Regions from separate parts of the Streptomyces sp. NRRL S-1813 genome, predicted to be linked through region 2. Evidence: riboswitches for the same ligand, from Rfam matches in the RefSeq annotation. Region 2 holds a riboswitch; the other holds the start of a gene.
The links. Region 2 has a riboswitch for glycine ahead of gcvP (aminomethyl-transferring glycine dehydrogenase). Riboswitches for the same ligand answer to the same signal wherever they lie in the genome.

Region 1 (10,308 bases), on a different contig from region 2:
CTTGAAGGACACCGCCTTCGCCGCGATGACGTGCTCCAGGGGGCCGCCCTGCTGGCCCGGGAAGACCGCCGAGTTGATCTTCTTGGCGAGTTCCTGGGTGGAGAGGATCACGCCGCCGCGCGGACCGCCGAGGGTCTTGTGCGTGGTGGTGGTGACGACGTGGGCGTGCGGCACGGGGGAGGGGTGCAGACCCGCGGCGACCAGGCCGGCGAAGTGCGCCATGTCGACCATCAGGTAGGCGCCGACCTCGTCCGCGATCCGGCGGAACTCGGCGAAGTCCAGCTGGCGGGGGTAGGCGGACCAGCCGGCGACGATCAGCTTCGGGCGGTGCTCCTTGGCGAGGCGCTCGACCTCTTCCATGTCGACCAGGTTCGACTTCTCGTCGACGTGGTAGGGCACCACGTTGTAGAGCTTGCCGGAGAAGTTGATCTTCATGCCGTGGGTGAGGTGGCCGCCGTGGGCGAGGTTGAGGCCCAGGATGGTGTCGCCCGGCTTGATGAGGGCGAACATGGCGGCGGCGTTGGCCTGTGCGCCGGAGTGCGGCTGGACGTTGGCGGCCTCGGCGCCGAAGAGCGCCTTGATGCGGTCGATGGCGATCTGCTCGACGACGTCGACGTGCTCACAGCCGCCGTAGTAGCGGCGGCCGGGGTAGCCCTCGGCGTACTTGTTGGTGAGGACGGAGCCCTGGGCCTCCATGACGGCGACGGGGGCGAAGTTCTCCGACGCGATCATTTCGAGGGTGGACTGCTGGCGGTGGAGTTCGGCGTCGACGGCGGCGGCGACGTCGGGGTCGAGCTCATGGAGGGAGCTGTTCAGAAGCGACATGAGTCTTTCCTGGGGAGTCAGGGGCGCGAGAGGGTCCCCTGGGCGGAGTCCGGGGGAGCTGTCACGCGGGCGGTGGCGGTCGGGGGAGCCGGGTGGCTCAGCCGGTGATGAAGGCGGCGTACTCGTCGGCCGAGAGCAGGTCGCCCGGCTCACCGCTGATCTTCACCTTGAACAGCCAACCGCCCTCGAACGGGGCGGAGTTCACCAGCGAGGGGTCGTTGACGACATCCTCGTTGATCTCGGTGATCTCACCGTCGACGGGCGAGTAGAGGTCGCTGACCGACTTGGTCGACTCCAGCTCGCCGCAGGTCTCGCCCGCCGCGACCGTGGCACCGACCTCGGGGAGCTGCACGTAGACGACGTCGCCGAGCGCGTTGGCCGCGTGCTCGGTGATGCCGACCGTCGAGACGCCTTCCTCGGCGCCCGACAGCCACTCGTGCTCCTTGCTGTAGCGCAGCTGCTGGGGGTTGCTCATGGCTCGATTCTCCTGTACGCGAGGGTGTGATCGTGAAGGGGGTCGCCCCCTGGCACGGCCAGGGGGAGGGTCTTGCACAGTGAGACGCGCGGGCGCACCGCTGCCCGGGTCCGCCGCCGATGAACCGTTACTTCTGCCGCTTGTAGAACGGCAGAGCGGTGACCTCGTACGGCTCATGGCTTCCACGGATGTCCACACAGACACCCTCGGTACCCGGTGTGGCGTAGGCGGCGTCGACATAGGCGATGGCGATCGGCTTGCCGAGCGTCGGGGACGGCGCCCCGGACGTGACCTCACCGATGACCGTGCCGTCGGCCGTGACGACCGGGTACCCGGCGCGCGGGACCCGGCGGCCCCCGGCGACCAGGCCGACCAGCTTGCGCGGCGGCCGGGTCTCGGCGCGCTCGGCGGCGGCCGCCAGCGCCTCGCGGCCCACGAAGTCACCGCCGTTGGTGGTCTTCTCGAACTTCACGACCCGGCCCAGGCCCGCGTCGAACGGCGTCGTCGCGGTGCTCAGCTCATGCCCGTACAGCGGCATGCCGGCCTCCAGACGCAGCGTGTCGCGGCAGGACAGACCGCAGGGCACCAGACCGGCGTCCTTGCCGGCCTCGGTCAGCGCCTCCCAGAGGGCGACCGCATCGGCCGGCCGGACGAACAGCTCGAAGCCGTCCTCACCGGTGTATCCGGTACGGGCGATCAGTGCCTCCACACCGGCGACCGTGCCGGGCAGTCCCGCGTAGTACTTGAGACCGTCCAGATCGGCGTCGGTGAGCGCCTTGAGGATCGCGGGGGACTCCGGGCCCTGCACCGCGAGCAGTGCGTAGGCGTCCCGGTCGTCGCGGATCGCGGCGTCGAAACCGCCAGCGCGCGCGGTGAGCGCGTCCAGCACCACCTGGGCGTTGGAGGCGTTGGCGACGACCATGTACTCCTGGTCGGCGAGACGGTAGACGATCAGGTCGTCGAGGATGCCGCCCTCGGCCTCGCAGATCATGGTGTAACGGGCGCGGCCGGTCTTGACGCCGCCGATGTTGCCGACCAGCGCGTAGTCGAGGAGGTCGGCGGCCTGCGGGCCGGTGACGGTGATCTCGCCCATGTGGGAGAGGTCGAAGAGGCCGGCGCGGGTGCGGACGGCGACGTGTTCGTCACGCTCGCTGCTGTAGCGGAGCGGCATGTCCCAGCCGGCGAAGTCGGTCATGGTGGCACCGAGCGCGCGATGGGTGGCGTCCAGCGCGGTGAGGCGGGGGGCATCTGTCATGGTTCTGGGCTCCCAGGCATGGGTGACAAGACGTTCTCCCCATCTGTCATCGGAACCTGAGAGGTTCACCGGGATCGCGCGAACGGACCCGGTTTGCACCTTGGGTGGAGCCGCCCGTAGGCCGGGCAGTGGCTCGCTTTTCAGATCTGCCTCGCCCGCGCGGTATAGGGGCCTGAGAGATTCAAGGGAGGACTTGCTCCTTCGGCGCCCCGCCATGGCGGCCGGGGACTCTCCCGCGCGGGTTCAAGCGGCCGGTATGGAGTTGGCCGTGCACGAGTAGCTGCGCTGGTGCACGTGGCGGCCACATCATTGCACGGGATCGCCGGATACAGGAGTCCCGGCCGCCGCCCCGGCCGTGACATGGGCAGATCGGACAATCTCCTTGATGGGCATTACCTTTTCTTGACACTCTGCGGGTAGGGGACGGACTCGAACCGGAGCAGAACCGGACGGGGAGGACGATCACGGTGCACAGTGAAGCGGCATGGGGGGCCACTTCCGGGGTTGCGCCCCCGGACGTCGTGCCGGCGGCGCCGCCCGTCATGACCCGGACCGGGCGGCCGCCGCGGCCCGTGGTCCGGCCGGGGCGCGCTGCCGAGACCGTGGACCTCCGGGGCGGGGGACGGGCGCGGGGCGCCGCCGAGCTGCGGTTTCCGGCCGGTGACCTGGTGGTGGTCTCCGGCCTGCCGGGCAGCGGCAAGAGCACCCTCATGCACCGTGTCGTGCCGCCGCTGGACGCGCACGGCGCCGCGGTGCACCGCATCGATTCGCAGGACGTCCGCGAGCGCTGGGCGCGGGGCAGGCTGCGCCGGCTGCCGTACGCCCTCTACCGCCCGCTGGTCCGGGCCGCCCACTATCTGACGCTGCACCGTGCGCTGCGCTCCGGCGACAGCGTGGTGGTGCACGACTGCGGCACCCTGGCCTGGGTGCGCCGCTGGATCGCGCGGTCCGCGGCGCGCGGCGGCCGCGGGCTGCACCTGGTGCTGCTCGATGTGGCGCCCGAGGTGGCGCTCTCGGGCCAGGAGTCCCGGGGCCGAGGGGTGTCGGGATACGCCTTCGCGCGGCACCGCGGGGCGGTGGGCCGGCTGGTCGGCGCGGCGGAGTCGGCCCGGCTGCCGAAGGGGTTCGGCTCGGTGGTACTTCTCGACCGGCGGGCGGCGAGCGCCCTGGAGACGGTCAGCTTCGACTGAACGGACCGGCACCCCGCCCCCCGGGTTCCACCTCCCGCCTTCTCGTCTAGGGTCTTTGGCCAGATGGCGTGGTTGGGAACGGGTGGATACACATGACATTTCCGGAGCAGGGGATACCGCAGCTGGCATGGCCGGCGAACGAGCTCGAAGAGGTGCTGGCCGCGTCGGTCGGGCACCCGGGCGCCGGTGGCCGGATCGTCGAGGTGCTGGGCCGCAGCCGGGTGTGGGTGCCGCTGCCCAACGGCGGCGGGCCGAAGAGCGCGGGCCCCGGCACCCGCGGCCTCGATCTGCCCACGGTCGAGCTCGGCGGTGCGGCCTATGTCCCGGTCTACAGCTCCGAGCAGGAGTTCTTGCGGGTGGTCGGCTCGCACCTGTCCTTCACCGTCGCCCCGGCCCGGGAGTTCGCCCGCGGGCTGCCGCCGCACATCGGCATCGCGGTCAACCCCGACGGCACGATAGGCGTCCCGCTGCCGCCGCCCGCGGTGGCCGAACTGTGCCGGGAGGGGCGCCATGAGCCGGCCGGTCTGCCGAGCGGCGGCCGGGTGCGGCTCTTCGAGCCGGACTGGCAGGACGAACCGGTGGACTTCCTGGCCGCCGCCGGACTGGAGTTCTCCGGCGCCGGAATTGTCCTGACTGCCCGGCGTGCCCTGGCAAGTGTCGAGGGCGACACGCCCGCACTGTTCGTCGGAGTGCAGATCGGGGCGGAGGTGATGGCACTGCACGACGGCACGGCCCGCGAGGCGGTACTGTCAGCCCTCGGACGTGCGCTCGGCGCAGTACCGCTGCCCTGGCCCGTACAGCTCGTCATGCTCGACCTCGCCCAGGGTGACCCGGTCGCCGACTGGATGCTGGAGCGTGTGCGGCCCTTCTACTCTCGGGACCACTCGTAAGCTGGTTGGATGACGGGCGGGCGCACCCACACGTGCCCTGCTGACAGAAGGGACGGACCACGTGAGCGCGGGTGCGCATCAAGGGCCGGCGGCGGCCGGACAGCTGGAGCAGCTGCTCCAGCAGGTCGCGCCCGGCCGTTACGACGCCTACGAGGCACTGCTGCACGCGCTCGCCGCGAGCCAGGTCTGGATGCTGCTCTGGCACGGCCGGGCCGGCATGTCCGATGCGCAGTACGGAAACATGGAGGTCGAGGGCCTCGGCTATGCGCCGTGTGTGACCTCGGCGCCCGAGCTCGCCGCCTCCGGCTGGAACCGTGACCACGAAGTCGTCACCGGCCCGGAGATCGCCGCCTCGCTCTTCCCCGACCGCTGGGGCCTGTGGCTGAATCCGCATGCCCCCGGCGGCGGTGTCGGCATCCCCTGGCTGGATCTGCGCCGTATCGCCGGTGGTCTGGACCGGCTGCCCGCCGGTCCGCTGCGGATCTCCGAACCGGTCATCGACATCCCGCAGTTCTATGCGCTGCTGGCCCAGAACGCCCATCGGACGCCCGCTGTGCGGTCGCTGCGCCGGGCCTGGGTGCAGCCCGCGCTCGGTGCCCCCTATCTGGCGATCGGTCTGGATCTGTACGACACCGGCCAACAAGCGGTGGATTCGGTACGGTTGATGATCCAGCAGTCGATCGGCGCGGTGCCGGACGGTCTGCCCGTCTCCACCGTCGCGATGAACGACGAGTACGACCCGGTCGGCATGTGGATGCGGGCCTCCGCACGCCCCTTCTTCGACCGTGACGGCTACGCCCAGGGGCCGGGTCAGCCGGCGCCCGCGCCGTCGTACGGCTACGGCTACCCGCGCCCTTACTGACAGCTTGTCTCCGACGTCCGACCGTGCCGGCCGGGCGTCGATCTTGTGGTGAATTCACCCTGCATGCCCGGCGGTTGAGGCCCTCTCCCGTGGGTGTTCACCCCGCTCAGCCCGAACTGTTGTCCGTATAACGGAATGCCGTGGAGCACATCACAGTTGCGCATCCTTTCCCCGTCAGGGCTGGTGACTGATCGCGAAAGGGATGAAGACTCCGGAAACAACGGGCCTCGGTCCTTTGTACGAGCGTCATCTCGTACGGCGTCGCGCGAGCTTCTGATCTCCCTAGTGTGAACTTCCGCGATGCCCGCAGTACTTGCACCACTTGCACCACTTGCACCGACTTGCACCAGTGATGTGAACCAGGCCGCTATCCGCGGCGGGCAGGGGCCGGCCACCGTCGGCCGAGAGGGGTCAAAGGCACTGTGACCGCACCGATCGAGACCACCGGGGCGGCTGCTGAGGCGCAGCCGGAAGCGGTGCTGAAGGGCGTCGAAGGAAAGCAGATCGAGGGGCGTTCGCTCGGTCAGATCGCATGGTTGCGCTTCCGGCGGGACAAGGTTGCGGTGGCCGGTGCCATCGTTGTCATCCTGCTCATCGTCGTCGCCGCGCTCTCCCGTCCGATCCAGTCCCTGCTGGGGCTGGACCCGAACAACCCCAACCAGTCGCTGATCGATCCCAACACCACGCTCCCCAAGGGCGACATGGGCGGCATGAGCGGGGACCATCCCCTGGGCGTGGACCCGAAGTTCGGCCGCGATCTGCTCGCCCGGATCCTGGAGGGCTCCTGGGTGTCGCTGATCGTCGCGTTCGGCGCGACCGTGCTGTCGGTCGCCATCGGCACCGTCCTCGGTGTGGTCGCCGGCTTCTACCGCGGGCGGGTGGACGCCCTCATCAGCCGGATGATGGATGTCTTCCTGGCCTTCCCGCTGCTGCTCTTCGCCATCGCGATCTCCGCATCGCTCCAGGGCGGCGCCTTCGGCCTGGAGGGCCTGCCGCTGCACATCTCGGTGCTGATCTTCGTGATCGGCTTCTTCAACTGGCCGTACATGGGCCGCATCGTGCGTGCGCAGACACTGTCGCTGCGCGAGCGGGAATTCGTGGACGCCGCTCGCGGCATGGGTGCGCGCGGGCCCTTCATCCTCTTCCGGGAGCTGCTGCCCAACCTGGTCGGGCCGATCATCGTCTACTCGACGCTGCTGATCCCCTCCAACATCCTCTTCGAGGCCGCGCTGAGCTTCCTGGGCGTCGGCATCCAGCCCCCGCAGGCGTCCTGGGGCGGCATGCTCAACCAGGCGGTCAAGTACTACGAGGTCGACCCTCAGTACATGATCGTCCCCGGCCTCGCGATCTTCGTCACCGTGCTCGCGTTCAACCTGCTCGGTGACGGACTGCGGGACGCGCTGGACCCGCGCAGCCGCTGACGGCGCCTTCCCAGACGTCCCAACTGCGTTACCGCGTCACAGAGTTACTGCGTTGCTTGCGTTGCTTGCGTTTCTGGTTTCTGCGTTTCTCGACGAACGAAGGGGACACCGACCATCATGCGAAGGTCAGTTCCGGTCGCGGCTGTCGCGGCCATCACCAGTGCGGGCCTTTTGCTGGCCGGCTGTAGCGGGGGCAAGGGCTCCTCGGAGGGCTCGGGCGAGGCGAACGCCGCCACCAAGGGCATCGTCAACGCCTCGGACGAGAAGGGCGGCACGCTCACCTACGCGATCAGTGACGCCCCCGAGTCATTCGACCCGGGCAACACGTACTACGCCTTCATCTACAACTTCAGCCGGCTCTACGCCCGCCCGCTCACCACCTTCAAGCCGGGCCCCGGCCCCAAGGGCAACGAGCTGGTCCCGGACCTCGCCGAGTCGATGGGCAAGCCCAGCGACGGCGGCAAGACCTGGACGTACAAGATCCGCAAGGGCGTCAAGTACGACGACGGCTCCACGGTCACCTCGCAGGACGTCAAGTACGCCGTCGAGCGCAGCAACTTCGCGCGTGACACCCTCTCGCTGGGCCCGAACTACTTCCAGCAGTTCCTCAAGGACAACGACGGCGGCTACAAGGGTCCCTACAAGGACAAGAGCAAGGCCGGTCTGAAGTCCATCGAGACCCCGGACGAGCAGACGGTCGTCTTCCACCTCAAGAAGCCGTTCGCCGAGTTCGACTACCTGGTGAGCGCCCCGCAGACCGCCCCGGTCCCGCAGGCCAAGGACAAGGGCGCGGACTACACCAAGTCCGTGCTGTCCACCGGCTCCTACAAGTTCGAGAGCTACCAGGAGGGCAAGAAGCTCACCCTGGTCCGCAACCCGCAGTGGTCCGCGAAGACGGACCCGCTGCGCAAGCAGCTGCCGGAAAAGATCGTCCTGAACCTGAAGGTCGCCCAGTCGACCATCGACAAGGACCTCCAGTCGGGCAACACCCTGGTGGACCTGGCCGGCCGTGGTGTCGACGGGCAGACGCAGGCCCAGCTCCTGACGGACTCCAAGGCGAAGGGCAACACCGACAACACACTCGGCCAGCGCCTCGTCTACACGGCGCTGAACACCAAGGTGAAGCCGTTCGACAACATCGAGTGCCGTAAGGCCGTCGAGTACGCCATCGACAAGAAGGCCGTACAGACCTCGCTCGGCGGCCCGATCCGCGGCGAGCTGGCCTCCACGGTCCTGCCGACCGACATCGACGGCTACCAGAAGTACGACCTGTACCCGCAGAAGTACGACGGCGACAAGCTGGACCTGACCGAGGCCAAGAAGCACTGGGCCAAGTGCGGCGCCGGCAAGACCACGACCACGATCCTGGCCCGCAACGACCGCCAGGACGAGGTCGACGCGGCCACCACGGTCATCGACTCGCTGAAGAAGATCGGCGTCACCGCCAAGATCCAGTCCTACCCGACCAGCAAGTACTTCTCGGACTACGCCGGTGTGCCGAAGTTCAACAAGAAGAACAACGTCGGCATGATCATGATGCAGTGGGGCTCGGACTTCCCGACCGGCTACGGCTACCTCCAGCAGATCCTGAACGGCAAGGCGATCAGCCAGTCCGGTAACACCAACCTGTCGGAGCTGGACGACCCGGAGATCAACAAGCTGCTCGAGAGCGCCATCGCCAACACCGACAAGGCGGCCCGCGAGAAGGCGTACGCCGAGATCGACAAGAAGACGATGGAGCAGGCGGCGCTGGTCCCGCTCACCTACTTCAAGGTCCTGATGTACCGCTCGCCCAAGGCCACCAACCTGGTGTCCACCTCGGCCTTCAGCGGTCAGTACGACTACCTCAACATCGGCGTCAAGAAGTAGCAGCCCTGGAAGGCAGGTGAAGGCATTGGGGTCCGCGGGCCGGTGATGAACCGGCTCGCGGCGCCGACGCCGCATCCCCGTGTTCTCGTACATCATCCGCAGGTTGATCAGCGCAGTGATCCTGCTGCTGATCGTCAGCGCGGTCACTTTCGGCATCTTCTTCCTGCTGCCGAAGCTGGCCGGGCAGAGCACCGACCAGCTTGCCCAGCAGTACATCGGAAAGGCCCCCACGGCCGCGGACATCGCCGCGGTCAAGAAGAATCTCGGCCTGGACAAGCCCGTGTACGAGCAGTACTGGGACTTCCTCAAGGGCATTTTCGTCGGCGTCGACTACAAATTCGGTCCCGAAGTCGCCAAGTGCCATGTGCCGTGCTTCGGTTACTCCTTCAAAACCCATATCGAGGTCTGGCCGGAGATCCAGTCCCGGCTTCCGGTGACCCTCTCCCTGGCCGCCGGCGCGGCCGTGCTGTGGGTCGTCTCCGGTGTCGCCACCGGCGTGCTCTCCGCGCTGCGCCCCGGCTCGCTCTTCGACCGGATGGCCATGGGCGTCGCCCTGGCCGGCGTCTCCCTCCCGATGTTCTTCACGGGAGCCCTGGCACTGGCGCTGTTCACCTACCAGTGGCCGATCTTCGAGCGCAGCGACTACATCTATCTGACCGACGACCCGTTCGGCTGGGCACGGACCCTGGTCCTGCCCTGGGTCACCCTGGCCTTCCTCTACTCCGCGCTCTACGCCCGGCTCACCAGAGCGGGCATGCTGGAGACACTGAGCGAGGACTACATCCGTACGGCCCGCGCCAAGGGCCTGCGCGAGCGCAAGGTGGTCGTACGGCACGGTCTGCGGGCCGCGCTCACCCCGATCATCACCGTCTTCGGCATGGACCTGGGCCTGCTGCTCGGCGGCGCGCTGATCACCGAACAGGTCTTCTCGCTCAAGGGAGTCGGTGCCTTCGCCGTCGAGGCGATCAACGCCAACGACCTCCCGAACATCCTCGGCGTCACCCTGCTCGCCGCGTTCTTCATCGTCATATGCAATCTGGTGGTGGATGTGCTGTACGCCGCCGTCGACCCGCGGGTGAGGCTCTCGTGAACGACTCCTCCGAGGACAAGACCGAGGCCGTCGTGGGCGCGCCCACCGCGGCCGGCTCCCGGCCCTCTTCCGCCTTCCTCGAAGTGCGGGACCTGAAGGTGCACTTCAACACCGACGACGGGCTCGTGAAGTCCGTCGACGGACTGAACTTCACCCTGGAGAAGGGCAAGACGCTCGGCATCGTCGGCGAGTCCGGCTCCGGCAAGTCCGTGACCTCGCTCGCCGTGATGGGCCTGCACCGCGCCTCGCGCCAGCAGCGCAGCAAGGTGAACATGTCCGGCGAGATCTGGCTGGACGGCAAGGAGCTGGTCTCCGCCGAACCGGACGAGGTGCGCCGGCTGCGCGGCCGCGAGATGGCGATGATCTTCCAGGATCCGCTGTCCGCCCTGCACCCCTTCTACTCGGTCGGCGCCCAGATCGTGGAGGCCTAC
Region 2 (10,308 bases):
CAAGGTGCGCAACTACGACTTCTCGACGCTGACCCGCTCCGAGACGCTCCGTGGGCCGACCGACGACCCGGCGGTGATACGGGAGGCCGCCGCGCGGTTGCTGGAGATGGTGGACACCACCGGCGGGGTGCGGCTGCTGGGTGTGGGGGTCAGCGGACTGGCCGACTTCACACAGGAGGATCTGTTCGCCCAGGTGGCGACGGAGCGGGAGGCGGAGGAGACCGCGAAGGCCGCGGCAGCCGCGGCGGCGGAGCCGGCCGGCGGCGGGACGGAGCCGCACGAGGCCGAGGAGGAGCGGCCGCGGCGCTGGCATCCGGGGCTGGACGTGGTGCACGACGAGTACGGCGCCGGCTGGGTGCAGGGCAGTGGGGTGGGGAGGGTGACCGTACGCTTCGAAACGCCGTGGTCCGCACCGGGAAGGGTGCGGACCTTTGCTGTCGAGGATCCGGCGCTGCGGCCGGGGGAGCCGCTGCCGCTGGTGCGCGGGGGGCCGGCGGACGGTCAGTCGTCCGAGCCGGCGATCTTGCCGAAGTTCTTGTCACCGGAGCCGGGGGAGGACACCGGGTCGGAGGTCGGGAAGGAGATATCAAGTCGGTAGTGGTGGTAGAGCTGAAGTTCCTGCTCAGGGGAGAGGTGACGGCCGACGCCGAAGTCCGGCGCATCCTTGATCAACTTGCGGTCGTAAGGAATGTGCAGGCCCTCGCCGACCATCTTGCTGGGTTCGAGGGGGACGAACGCGTCCCGGCTGAAGAGTCCGGTACGCACGGCCGCCCACTCCGGTTCTCCCGTCGCGTCGTCGAGATATACCTCGTCGATCGTGCCTATTTTGGTGCCGTTACGGTCGAACGCTTTGCGGCCGATCAGGCTCCGGGGATCGATATCGGTTTGCACGGCCCCTCCAATTGGTCGCAACTGCCCTCTGACAACTACCAAACGGCACATTTCATGCCCTGGCCACTCGAAGGAGCCTTCGACTGCGGCGCTGGTAGGCTGGCCAATGGCCGCAGACCCCGTGCGGGAGAGTCCTGTGTCGTTCGCGACCTGGGCGCCGAAGGAGCAAATCCTCCCCGGAATCTCTCAGGCACACGTACCGCATGGGTGAGGTCACTCTGGAAAGCAGGGCGGGCGACGGATGGCACAGTGCCGGGGCCCCTCCTCACCGACGGTGAAAGCCGGGCCGCCTCGTGCGGGCCGGTGAAACTCTCAGGTTGAGATGACAGAGGGGGAGGCCGTCCGGGCACCCGCGTCGCGGTGCCCCTCGTAGGTCGTACCGACCAGGAGGCCCCCGCAGATGACCACCAATCGCATCTCCTTGACCGAGCTGGAACGCGGCACCCCGTTCGAGCGCCGTCACATCGGTCCCGACCACGAGGCGCAGGCGAAGATGCTCGCGCACGTCGGGTTCGGTTCGCTGGACGAGCTCACCGCTACCGCCGTCCCCGATGTGATCAAGAGCGCGGAGGCGCTCGGCCTGCCGCAGGCCCGTACCGAGGCCGAGGTGCTCCAGGAGCTGCACGGCCTCGCGGACCGCAACCAGGTGCTGGCGTCCATGATCGGGCTCGGCTACTACGGCACGTTCACGCCGCCGGTGATCCTGCGCAACGTCATGGAGAACCCGGCCTGGTACACGGCCTACACCCCCTACCAGCCGGAGATCTCGCAGGGCCGTCTCGAGGCGCTGCTGAACTTCCAGACGATGGTCGCCGAGCTGACCGGACTGCCCACCTCCGGCGCCTCCCTGCTCGACGAGGGCACCGCGGCCGCCGAGGCGATGGCCCTCTCCCGCCGGGTCGGCAAGGTCAAGCAGGGCGTCTTCCTGATCGACGCCGACTGCCTGCCGCAGACCATCGCCGTGATCCAGACCCGCGCGGAGCCCACCGGCGTCGAGGTCGTGGTCGCGGACCTGTCCGACGGCATTCCGGCCGAGATCGCCGAGCGCGGGGTGTTCGGCGTGCTGCTCCAGTACCCGGGCGCCTCCGGTGCGGTGAGCGACCCCCGCGCCGTCATCGAGCAGGCCCACGAGCTGGGCGCGATCGTCACCGTCGCCGCCGATCTGCTGGCCCTGACGCTGCTGACCTCGCCCGGTGAGCTCGGCGCGGACATCGCCGTCGGCACCACCCAGCGCTTCGGCGTCCCGATGGGCTTCGGCGGACCGCACGCCGGCTTCATGGCCGTACGCGACCAGTTCGCCCGCAGCCTGCCCGGACGTCTGGTGGGCGTCTCCGTCGACGCCGACGGCAGCAAGGCCTACCGCCTCGCGCTCCAGACCCGTGAGCAGCACATCCGCCGGGAGAAGGCCACCAGCAACATCTGCACGGCGCAGGTGCTGCTCGCCGTCATGGCCGGCATGTACGCGGTCTACCACGGGCCCGAGGGCCTGCGGACGATCGCCCGGCGCACCCACCGCTACGCCGCGGTCCTCGCCGAGGGCCTGCGGGCCGGCGGGGTGGAGATCATTCACGGCGCGTACTTCGACACGCTGACCGCGCGGGTGCCCGGCCGGGCCGCCGAGGTCGTCGCGGCCGCTCGCGAGGCCGGTGTCAACCTCCGGCAGGTCGACGCCGACCTGGTCGGCATCGCCTGCGACGAGACCACCGGGCGCGCGCAGCTGGCCGGCGTCTGGGGTGCCTTCGGTGTGCACGGCGATGTCGAGCAGCTGGACGCGGCCGCCGCGGAGACGCTGCCGCAGGCCCTGCTGCGCAGCGACGACTACCTCGCCCACCCGGTCTTCCACCAGTACCGCTCCGAGACCGCGATGCTGCGCTACCTGCGCACCCTCGCCGACAAGGACTACGCGCTGGACCGCGGCATGATCCCGCTCGGCTCCTGCACGATGAAGCTGAACGCGACCACCGAGATGGAGCCGGTGACCTGGCCCGCCTTCGGCCAGCTGCACCCGTTCGCGCCGGCCGCCCAGGCCCAGGGCTACCTCACGCTCATCCAGGAGCTGGAGGAGCGGCTGGCCGCGGTCACCGGCTACGACAAGGTCTCCATCCAGCCGAACGCCGGATCGCAGGGCGAGCTGGCCGGTCTGCTGGCGGTGCGTGCCTACCACCGCGCCAACGGCGACGAGCAGCGCACCGTCTGTCTGATCCCGTCCTCCGCGCACGGCACCAACGCCGCCAGCGCGGTGATGGCCGGGATGAAGGTCGTCGTCGTCAAGACCGGTGAGGACGGCGAGGTCGACACCGACGATCTGCACGCCAAGATCGAGAAGCACCGTGACGAGCTCGCGGTCCTGATGGTCACCTACCCCTCCACGCACGGCGTGTTCGAGGAGCACATCACCCAGATCTGCGCGGCGGTGCACGACGCCGGCGGCCAGGTCTACGTGGACGGCGCCAACCTCAATGCGCTGGTCGGCCTCGCCGAGCCCGGCAAGTTCGGCGGCGATGTCTCGCACCTCAACCTGCACAAGACGTTCTGCATCCCGCACGGCGGCGGTGGCCCGGGGGTCGGTCCGGTCGGCGTACGCGCCCACCTGGCGCCGTACCTGCCCAACCACCCGCTCCAGCCCGCTGCGGGCCCCGAGACGGGCGTGGGACCGATCTCCGCAGCGCCCTGGGGCTCGGCCGGCATCCTGCCGATCTCCTGGGCGTACGTCCGCCTGATGGGCGGCGAGGGCCTCAAGCGCGCCACCCAGGTCGCGGTGCTGAGCGCCAACTACATCGCCAAGCGCCTGGAGCCGCACTACCCGGTGCTCTACACCGGCCCCGGCGGTCTGGTCGCGCACGAGTGCATCATCGACGTCCGGCCGCTGACCAAGGCGACCGGTGTGAGCATCGACGATGTGGCCAAGCGGCTCATCGACTACGGCTTCCACGCGCCGACGATGTCCTTCCCGGTGGCCGGCACGCTGATGATCGAGCCGACCGAGAGCGAGGACCTGGGCGAGCTGGACCGGTTCTGCGACGCGATGATCGCCATTCGCGCGGAGATCGAGAAGGTCGGCTCGGGGGAGTGGGCCAAGGACGACAACCCGCTGCGCAACGCCCCGCACACGGCGGCCGCGCTCGGTGGCGACTGGTCGCACCCGTACACCCGCGAGGAGGCGGTCTTCCCGGCCGGCGTCGAGGCCTCGGAGAAGTACTGGCCGCCGGTGCGCCGCATCGACGGTGCCTTTGGCGACCGTAACCTCGTTTGCTCCTGCCCGCCGCTGGACGAGTACGACAACTGAGTTAGCGCAACTGAGTCACGGCAACATCAAGGGGCCCTCGGCAGATCTGCCGGGGGCCCGGTGGCTCGTGCTGCGCGATCGCGGGTCAGGCGGCGGCGGTGGCCCGTGCGCGGTGCGGGGCGATGACCTGCCCGTTCGGCAGCAGCTCACCGGTGTCCTCGAAGAGCAGGACGCCGTTGCAGAGCAGGCTCCAGCCCTGTTCCGGGTGGTGCGCCACAGGGTGTGCGGCCTCCCGGTCGCTGGAGTCGGCTGACGGGCAGGGCGGTTGGTGCTGGCACATGGAAGTTGTCTTTCGCTGCGGTGTGGTGAACGTCGACGTGCGGCTCGATGAGGTGTTCATGGCCGCTCCCCCGTTTCCTCGGTCGATCCCAGTGTTGCCCCACGGACGGGATTCCGCAGGGATTTCGCAGCAGCGGTACTCACTCGGTATGGACGCGTCACCCATGCGGGCGGTTGCTCCCAATTGCACTCCTCCCCAAGAGGGTTGGGAGTGGTATCCGCGGGCTAGGCCGCGCGGGTGAGTGCGACAGAGCGCCCCGGGGCCGGAAGAGGCCGCGGGGCATGCTCAAGCGGGTGGCGGGCGCCGGTGTCCGCGCAGGAGAACGGGGCCGGCGCGCCCGTTCAGGCGGGTTCGGCGAGGAGCGGGGTGGTGGGAGTGAGGCGCAGCGTCAGCCGGGGGAGCAGGTCGGCGATGCGCTGCGGACGGTGCGAGGCGATCCCCGGCGGGGCGGGCGCGAGCGGTACCAGCAGGTCGGCGGGCGTGGGCAGCCCTTCGGCGCCGTCGGAGGCGATGTCGTGATGCAGCCACAGGGTGAGCATGTAAAGCTCGGGGACGGACAGCAGGCGCGGCTGGTAGGGCGTGCCGAGCGACTCGGCCTGCGCCAGCGCCTGCTCGGTCGCGGCGACGTACGGGCCGCCGCAGAAGCGTGAGAACGTCCAGCCGTCCGCGGTGAGCATCGCCTCGGCGGTGGCCACGGCACGTTCCCCGCCGCGGACCAGGAAGCGCCAGCCGGCCAGACGGGTGTGCGGCATACCGCCGGCCCGGCTGACGTCGTCCCAGACGTGGACGGGCAGCGGGTGGTCGGGGCTGAGCGGACCCTGATGGGCGCGCAGTGCGGAGACCGGGGCCTCGCGGACCGCGGTGGGCGAGCCGAGGGCGGCGAGAACGCTGCGCAGGGCAGGCGCGGGGGCAGGGGGAAGGTGCAGCGGCATGGTGGGTCGCCTCTCACTTCGGAGACACGGTGGAGCGTGGCAGGGTGCAAACGACGCTGTCTGCGTGCGGGTCAGAGCGTGGCCGGCCGGGGCTGCGGCCCGGCGAGGTCAGTCGCTGTGCCCCGGTGCCGGCGAGAACACCGGGACGCTGGGCGCCAAGTCTCTGCCTCGTAAGCGGAGTTTATACGACGTATGTTCTGAAAGTGTTTCGACTACCGGCCTTGTGGATTTCGGGCAAGGTGAAATCCAGACCCTTGTGCGAGGTGTTTTCCGCCGCTTTGTGCAACGGTTTTACGGCGCCACCTCGCATTACCTCGGCAGCGCGGTAGGCCGGATCTCGTCAGTGTTTCTCACCAAGGAAATGCGGTCGGCTGTCGCCAGTGAGATATGCCTTCGGGATGTGCCGGTGGCTGGGCCACTTCGAGCCTATCGGTACCGGCATGCCTCCGCGGCGTTATCGATCAGATTGCCGGGGCATCATCGACCGTAGCGTGAGCCCCGGTGGAGTCGGGGAAGGCCCCAAGCGGCCCGTGGCCGCGGGCCGTTCACTCGAGGAGGGACCCTTCGATGGGGGAGAAGGTCGCCGCGGACGGGATCGACCTGGCGGACCGGGAGCGTTATCGAAGAAAGCTTCACGAGTGTCTCGAGGGTTTGCAGAGGCTCCTGAAGGAGGAGAGGTTCGACCGGCCCAGGAATCTCATGGGTCTGGAGATCGAACTCAATCTGGCCGGTGCCGACGGGCTGCCCCGCATGATGAACTCTCAAGTTCTCGAGCGCATCGCCAGCTGTGATTTCCAGACCGAACTCGCCCGGTGCAACCTGGAGGTCAACATCCTTCCGCACCGATTGAGCGGCCGTGTCCTGGACCAGCTCGCCGAGGAACTCCGTACGGGGCTCGCCTACGCCGAAAGGAAGGCACGCGAGGTCGCCGCCCGGATCGTGATGATCGGCATTCTGCCCACCCTGCACGCCACCGACCTCACCGCTGCCAGCCTCTCCGAGAACGACCGCTATGTGCTGCTCAACGACCAGATGCGGGCGGCCCGCGGCGAGGACTTCGCACTCGACATCCGGGGCGTGGAGCATCTGGTCTCCCGCTCGCCCTCGATCGCACCGGAAGCCGCCTGTACCTCGGTCCAGCTGCACCTCCAGGTGACGCCGGGCCGTTTCGCCGCCGTCTGGAACGCGGCCCAGGCCATCGCCGCGGTGCAGGTGGCGGTCGGCGCCAACTCGCCGTTCCTCTTCGGGCGTGAGCTGTGGCGCGAGTCCCGGCCGCCGGTCTTCCAGCAGGCCACGGACACCCGCGTGCCCGAACTTCAGGCCCAGGGAGTGCGCCCCCGCACCTGGTTCGGCGAGCGCTGGGTCGACTCCGCATATGACCTGTTCGAGGAGAATCTGCGCTACTTCCCCCCGCTGCTGCCGGTGTGCGGGCCGCAGGAGCCGCTGCGGGTCCTCGATGAGGGCGGGGCGCCCGACCTGGCCGAACTGGTGCTGCACAACGGCACGATCTACCGGTGGAACCGGCCCGTCTACGCGGTCGCCGACGGTGTCGCGCACCTCAGGGTCGAGAACCGGGTGCTGCCGGCCGGTCCCACCGTCGCCGACGTCATCGCCAACACCGCCTTCTACTACGGACTCGTGCGGGCACTGGCCGAGGAGCCGCGCCCCATCTGGTCGCGTCTCCCGTTCGCCGCCGCGGCCCGCAACTTCGACACCGCCTGCCGGTACGGCATCGACGCCACCTTGGACTGGCCCCGTCCCGGACGGGCCGGCGGTCTCGCCCGGATCCCGGCCCTACGGCTGGTACGCCAGGAACTGCTGCCGCTGGCGGCCCGCGGGCTGGATGCCTGGGGGGTGGAACCAGCCGATCGTGACCATTACCTCGGCATCATCGAGGAGCGCTGCCGGCGCCGGGTCAACGGCGCGTCCTGGCAGGCCGCGGCCTGCCACCACGCCCGGCGCCAGGGCCTCGACCGGGATGCCGCGCTCGCCGCGATGACCCGGCGCTACAGCGAGCTGATGCACACCGGGGAGCCGGTGCACACCTGGCCGGTCGCCTGGCCGGTCACCGGGCGGGCCGCCGTACCGGAGCCTTGGGAGGCGGCGGCCGAGGGGGCGTAGGGCGTGTCTTTCGGATCTGCACGGGCCGCGGCCCGGAGCCCCGGCATCCGGGGGCTCAGCGCGGCTTCTTGCTGCCCGCCGCCATGATGGCCTTGAGGATCACCTGGTGGATCTGCGACGGGTCGCTGACCTGGTGCGCCGATCCGCCGGTCGGCGCCGCGATGCGGTCCAGGGCCGCGGTGTCGGCCGCCGGGCCGATGGCGAGGGCGATCAGCGGCACCGGCCGCTGGGGGTCGGAGAGCTTCTTCAGCTTCTCGGCCAGGGCATCGAGGCCGAGGCTGCCGGCGTCGTCGTTGGCGCCGTCGGTGACGATGACCAGTGCGTTGAACTTCCCGCTCGCATACGTCGAGCAGGCTTCCCGGTATGCGGCGAGCGTGGTGTCGTACAGGCCGGTGGCGCCACGGGGCGCCGGGGCCAGTGAGCTGAATGCGGCGGTGAGCGTGTCGCGGTGGGTGCCGCCGGCGGTGTCCCGGTCGCCGAGGCGGCTGGTGGGGGACAGTTCCACATAGTCCTTGTCGCCGTCCAGGAAGGTGGCGAACTTCCACAGCCCGATCTCGTCCTCGGGCGTGAAGGTGGCCAGCGCCTGGAGCAGCGAGTTCTTGGTGAGGTCCATGCGGGTCCGGCCGCCGCTGCCCGGGACCGGGGTGCCCATCGACGGTGAGGCGTCCACGACCGTGGTGAGCCGGGTGTTCTGCACGGTGACCGTCCACATGCCCATCAGCGCCTGGAGTTCCTCGACCGTCGGCGGATCGGCGGGATCGGCCGCGTACGGCTGCGGATCGCGCCCGCCGGCCGCGGTGGTCACCTTCGGGTCCGCCTCGCCGTTGCCGGCCCGGAAGCCGTGCCGGCGCAGCGTGCGCTGTCCGTCGCTCTCGCCCAGCAGCGTCATGAAGCGGTTGGCGGCGCGGGTCTGCTCGGGGCTCAGCTCCGTGTCGTCGACCAGCGTGTACGGGAAGTCGAGCCGGGCCGTGCCGTCCTGGGGATAGAACAGGTCCAGATCGGGGCCGCCGCCCGCCTTCGTGTTGTGGGTGTAGGCGGCCTGCTCCGAGAGCAGCAGCGCCTGGTTGCGGCGCGGATCGGCCTGCTCCGCAGCGGAGTTGTCGCGCGGCAGGGTGGCCAGTACCCGACCGTCGCCGTCCGTGACCCGCTGGTAGAGGAGCTTTGCCGTCGCGGCGGTGCGGGTGTCGGCCTCGTCGCTGTCCTTGGTGTCCTTGGCGTCGGCGGCGCCGATACGGGCCAGGGCAAGCATCCCGGTGGCGCTGCGGGCCGGGTCGGCGAGGCCCAGGCGCACTTCGTCGCCGGAGGTCACGGTCCGGGTCAGCTTCGTCCAGGTGTAGGTCTTCTTCGGCCAGCCCATTGACGTGGCGGCCGCGGGGACGGCGCCCAGCGCGATCGGGGACGAGGCGATGGTGCCGACGGCGGTCAGCGGAGTGCCGCGCTCCGCTTCGACCCGGTCCACCCACAGGCTCGAATCCGGTATCCAGACCTGGAAGTCGGGGCTGACCGGCCGCTGCCCGAATGCGTCGGCGATGTCATTGGCGGCGCGCGGGGTGATCCTGACGTCCAGACATCTGCCGTCGGTGCGCGTCGCGTCCTCGCGGGCGGTCTTGGCCACCGCTTCGAGTGCCGGGGCGATATCCGGCGAGGCCGCCACGTCGAGCCGCGCCGACCGGCCCTCGCACGGGCCCCCGAACGGGAGCAGACCGCTGCGCAGTGCCACCACCGAGCCCGCGGCCACGGCGAGAACGAGACCGGTGGAGATGATGATGGTGCGCCGGCGAAGTCCCGGTCGGGCCCCCGTGTGCTCCGTCGGGGAGCCGTCGGGCAAGCTGTGTCGTCCCATTGCGGTAGCGCCTCTCCTTCTCGGAGCTCGATCGGGAATCGATGGGGAGAGGGGAAACGCGCCACGTGGATGGCGCCCGTCCCCGGCCTGTCGCGCGCGATCTTCGTACCTGCTGTCGAGACCCTAGCGGGGCGGTGGTGGCGAAGAGACGGTAATGCGGAAGTGGAGGAAGCGTGCAGTCGGATACAAGTCCCGTGGCTGGTGCGGACGTTCCAGGTAAGGGGCCCGGGAAGGGATCGGGAACCGGGGTGGCCGAGGAGCCGTCGCGGAGCATCCTGCGGAGCGAGACGCTGATCGTCCTGGCCCTCTCGCTGGGGGCCAGCGGGGTGTCGGCGCTGATCAGCTTCATCGGATCGGTGACCAAGCCCGGCGGCCTCAAGGACCAGGCGGCGACGCTCAACGGCTCCCACGCGCCCGGTCGCCCCTGGCTGGATCTCGCCTGGCAGCTGTTCGGGATCGCCAGCGCCCTCGTCCCCGTGGTGCTGGTGGCACACCTGCTGCTGCGGGAACGGGCCGGCGGACTGCGGGCGGTCGGCTTCGACCGGAAGCGGCCCGGTTTCGACCTGAGCCGCGGCGTCGCGCTGGCGGCCGTCATCGGCAGCAGCGGTGTGCTGCTGTATCTGGGCGCGCGGGCGGGCGGATTCAATCTGACGGTGGTGCCCGAGGCGCTGCCCGCGGTGTGGTGGAAGATCCCGGTACTGATCGCCTCCGCGGTGCAGAACGCCGTCGTGGAGGAGGTCATCGTCGTCGGGTATCTGCTGCGCAGGCTGGGGCAGTTGGGCTGGACTCCGCCGGCCGCACTCGCGGCCAGCTCCCTGCTGCGCGGTTCCTACCACCTCTACCAGGGCCTCGGCGGCTTCGTCGGCAACATGGTGATGGGCGTGATCTTCGTCCTGCTCTACCGGCGGTGGGGACGGGTGGGGCCGCTGGTCGCCGCCCATGCCCTGATCGACAC

Region 1: it holds a riboswitch for glycine, as region 2 does, so the genes downstream of both, gcvT (glycine cleavage system aminomethyltransferase GcvT) here and gcvP (aminomethyl-transferring glycine dehydrogenase) in region 2, are expected to answer to the same signal.

Annotation. Positions count from the first base shown of each region.
Region 1 is NZ_JOHB01000001.1:849,829-860,136, forward strand. It holds gene glyA (serine hydroxymethyltransferase) at 1-825, opposite strand, end outside; gene gcvH (glycine cleavage system protein GcvH) at 923-1,300, opposite strand; gene gcvT (glycine cleavage system aminomethyltransferase GcvT) at 1,428-2,555, opposite strand; glycine riboswitch at 2,706-2,801, opposite strand; gene IF67_RS0103885 (AAA family ATPase) at 3,098-3,745, shown strand; gene IF67_RS0103890 (enhanced serine sensitivity protein SseB) at 3,838-4,635, shown strand; gene IF67_RS0103895 (enhanced serine sensitivity protein SseB C-terminal domain-containing protein) at 4,697-5,497, shown strand; gene IF67_RS0103900 (ABC transporter permease) at 5,920-6,918, shown strand; gene IF67_RS0103905 (ABC transporter substrate-binding protein) at 7,036-8,787, shown strand; gene IF67_RS0103910 (ABC transporter permease) at 8,867-9,877, shown strand; gene IF67_RS0103915 (ABC transporter ATP-binding protein) at 9,874-10,308, shown strand, end outside.
Region 2 is NZ_JOHB01000003.1:320,929-331,236, reverse strand. It holds gene IF67_RS0108630 (DNA polymerase IV) at 1-598, shown strand, start outside; gene IF67_RS0108625 (PRC-barrel domain-containing protein) at 502-891, opposite strand; glycine riboswitch at 1,006-1,103, shown strand; gene gcvP (aminomethyl-transferring glycine dehydrogenase) at 1,292-4,177, shown strand; gene IF67_RS0108610 (DUF5999 family protein) at 4,263-4,457, opposite strand; gene IF67_RS0108605 (hypothetical protein) at 4,799-5,389, opposite strand; gene IF67_RS0108600 (glutamate-cysteine ligase family protein) at 5,957-7,510, shown strand; gene IF67_RS0108595 (substrate-binding and VWA domain-containing protein) at 7,566-9,353, opposite strand; gene IF67_RS0108590 (type II CAAX prenyl endopeptidase Rce1 family protein) at 9,548-10,308, shown strand, end outside.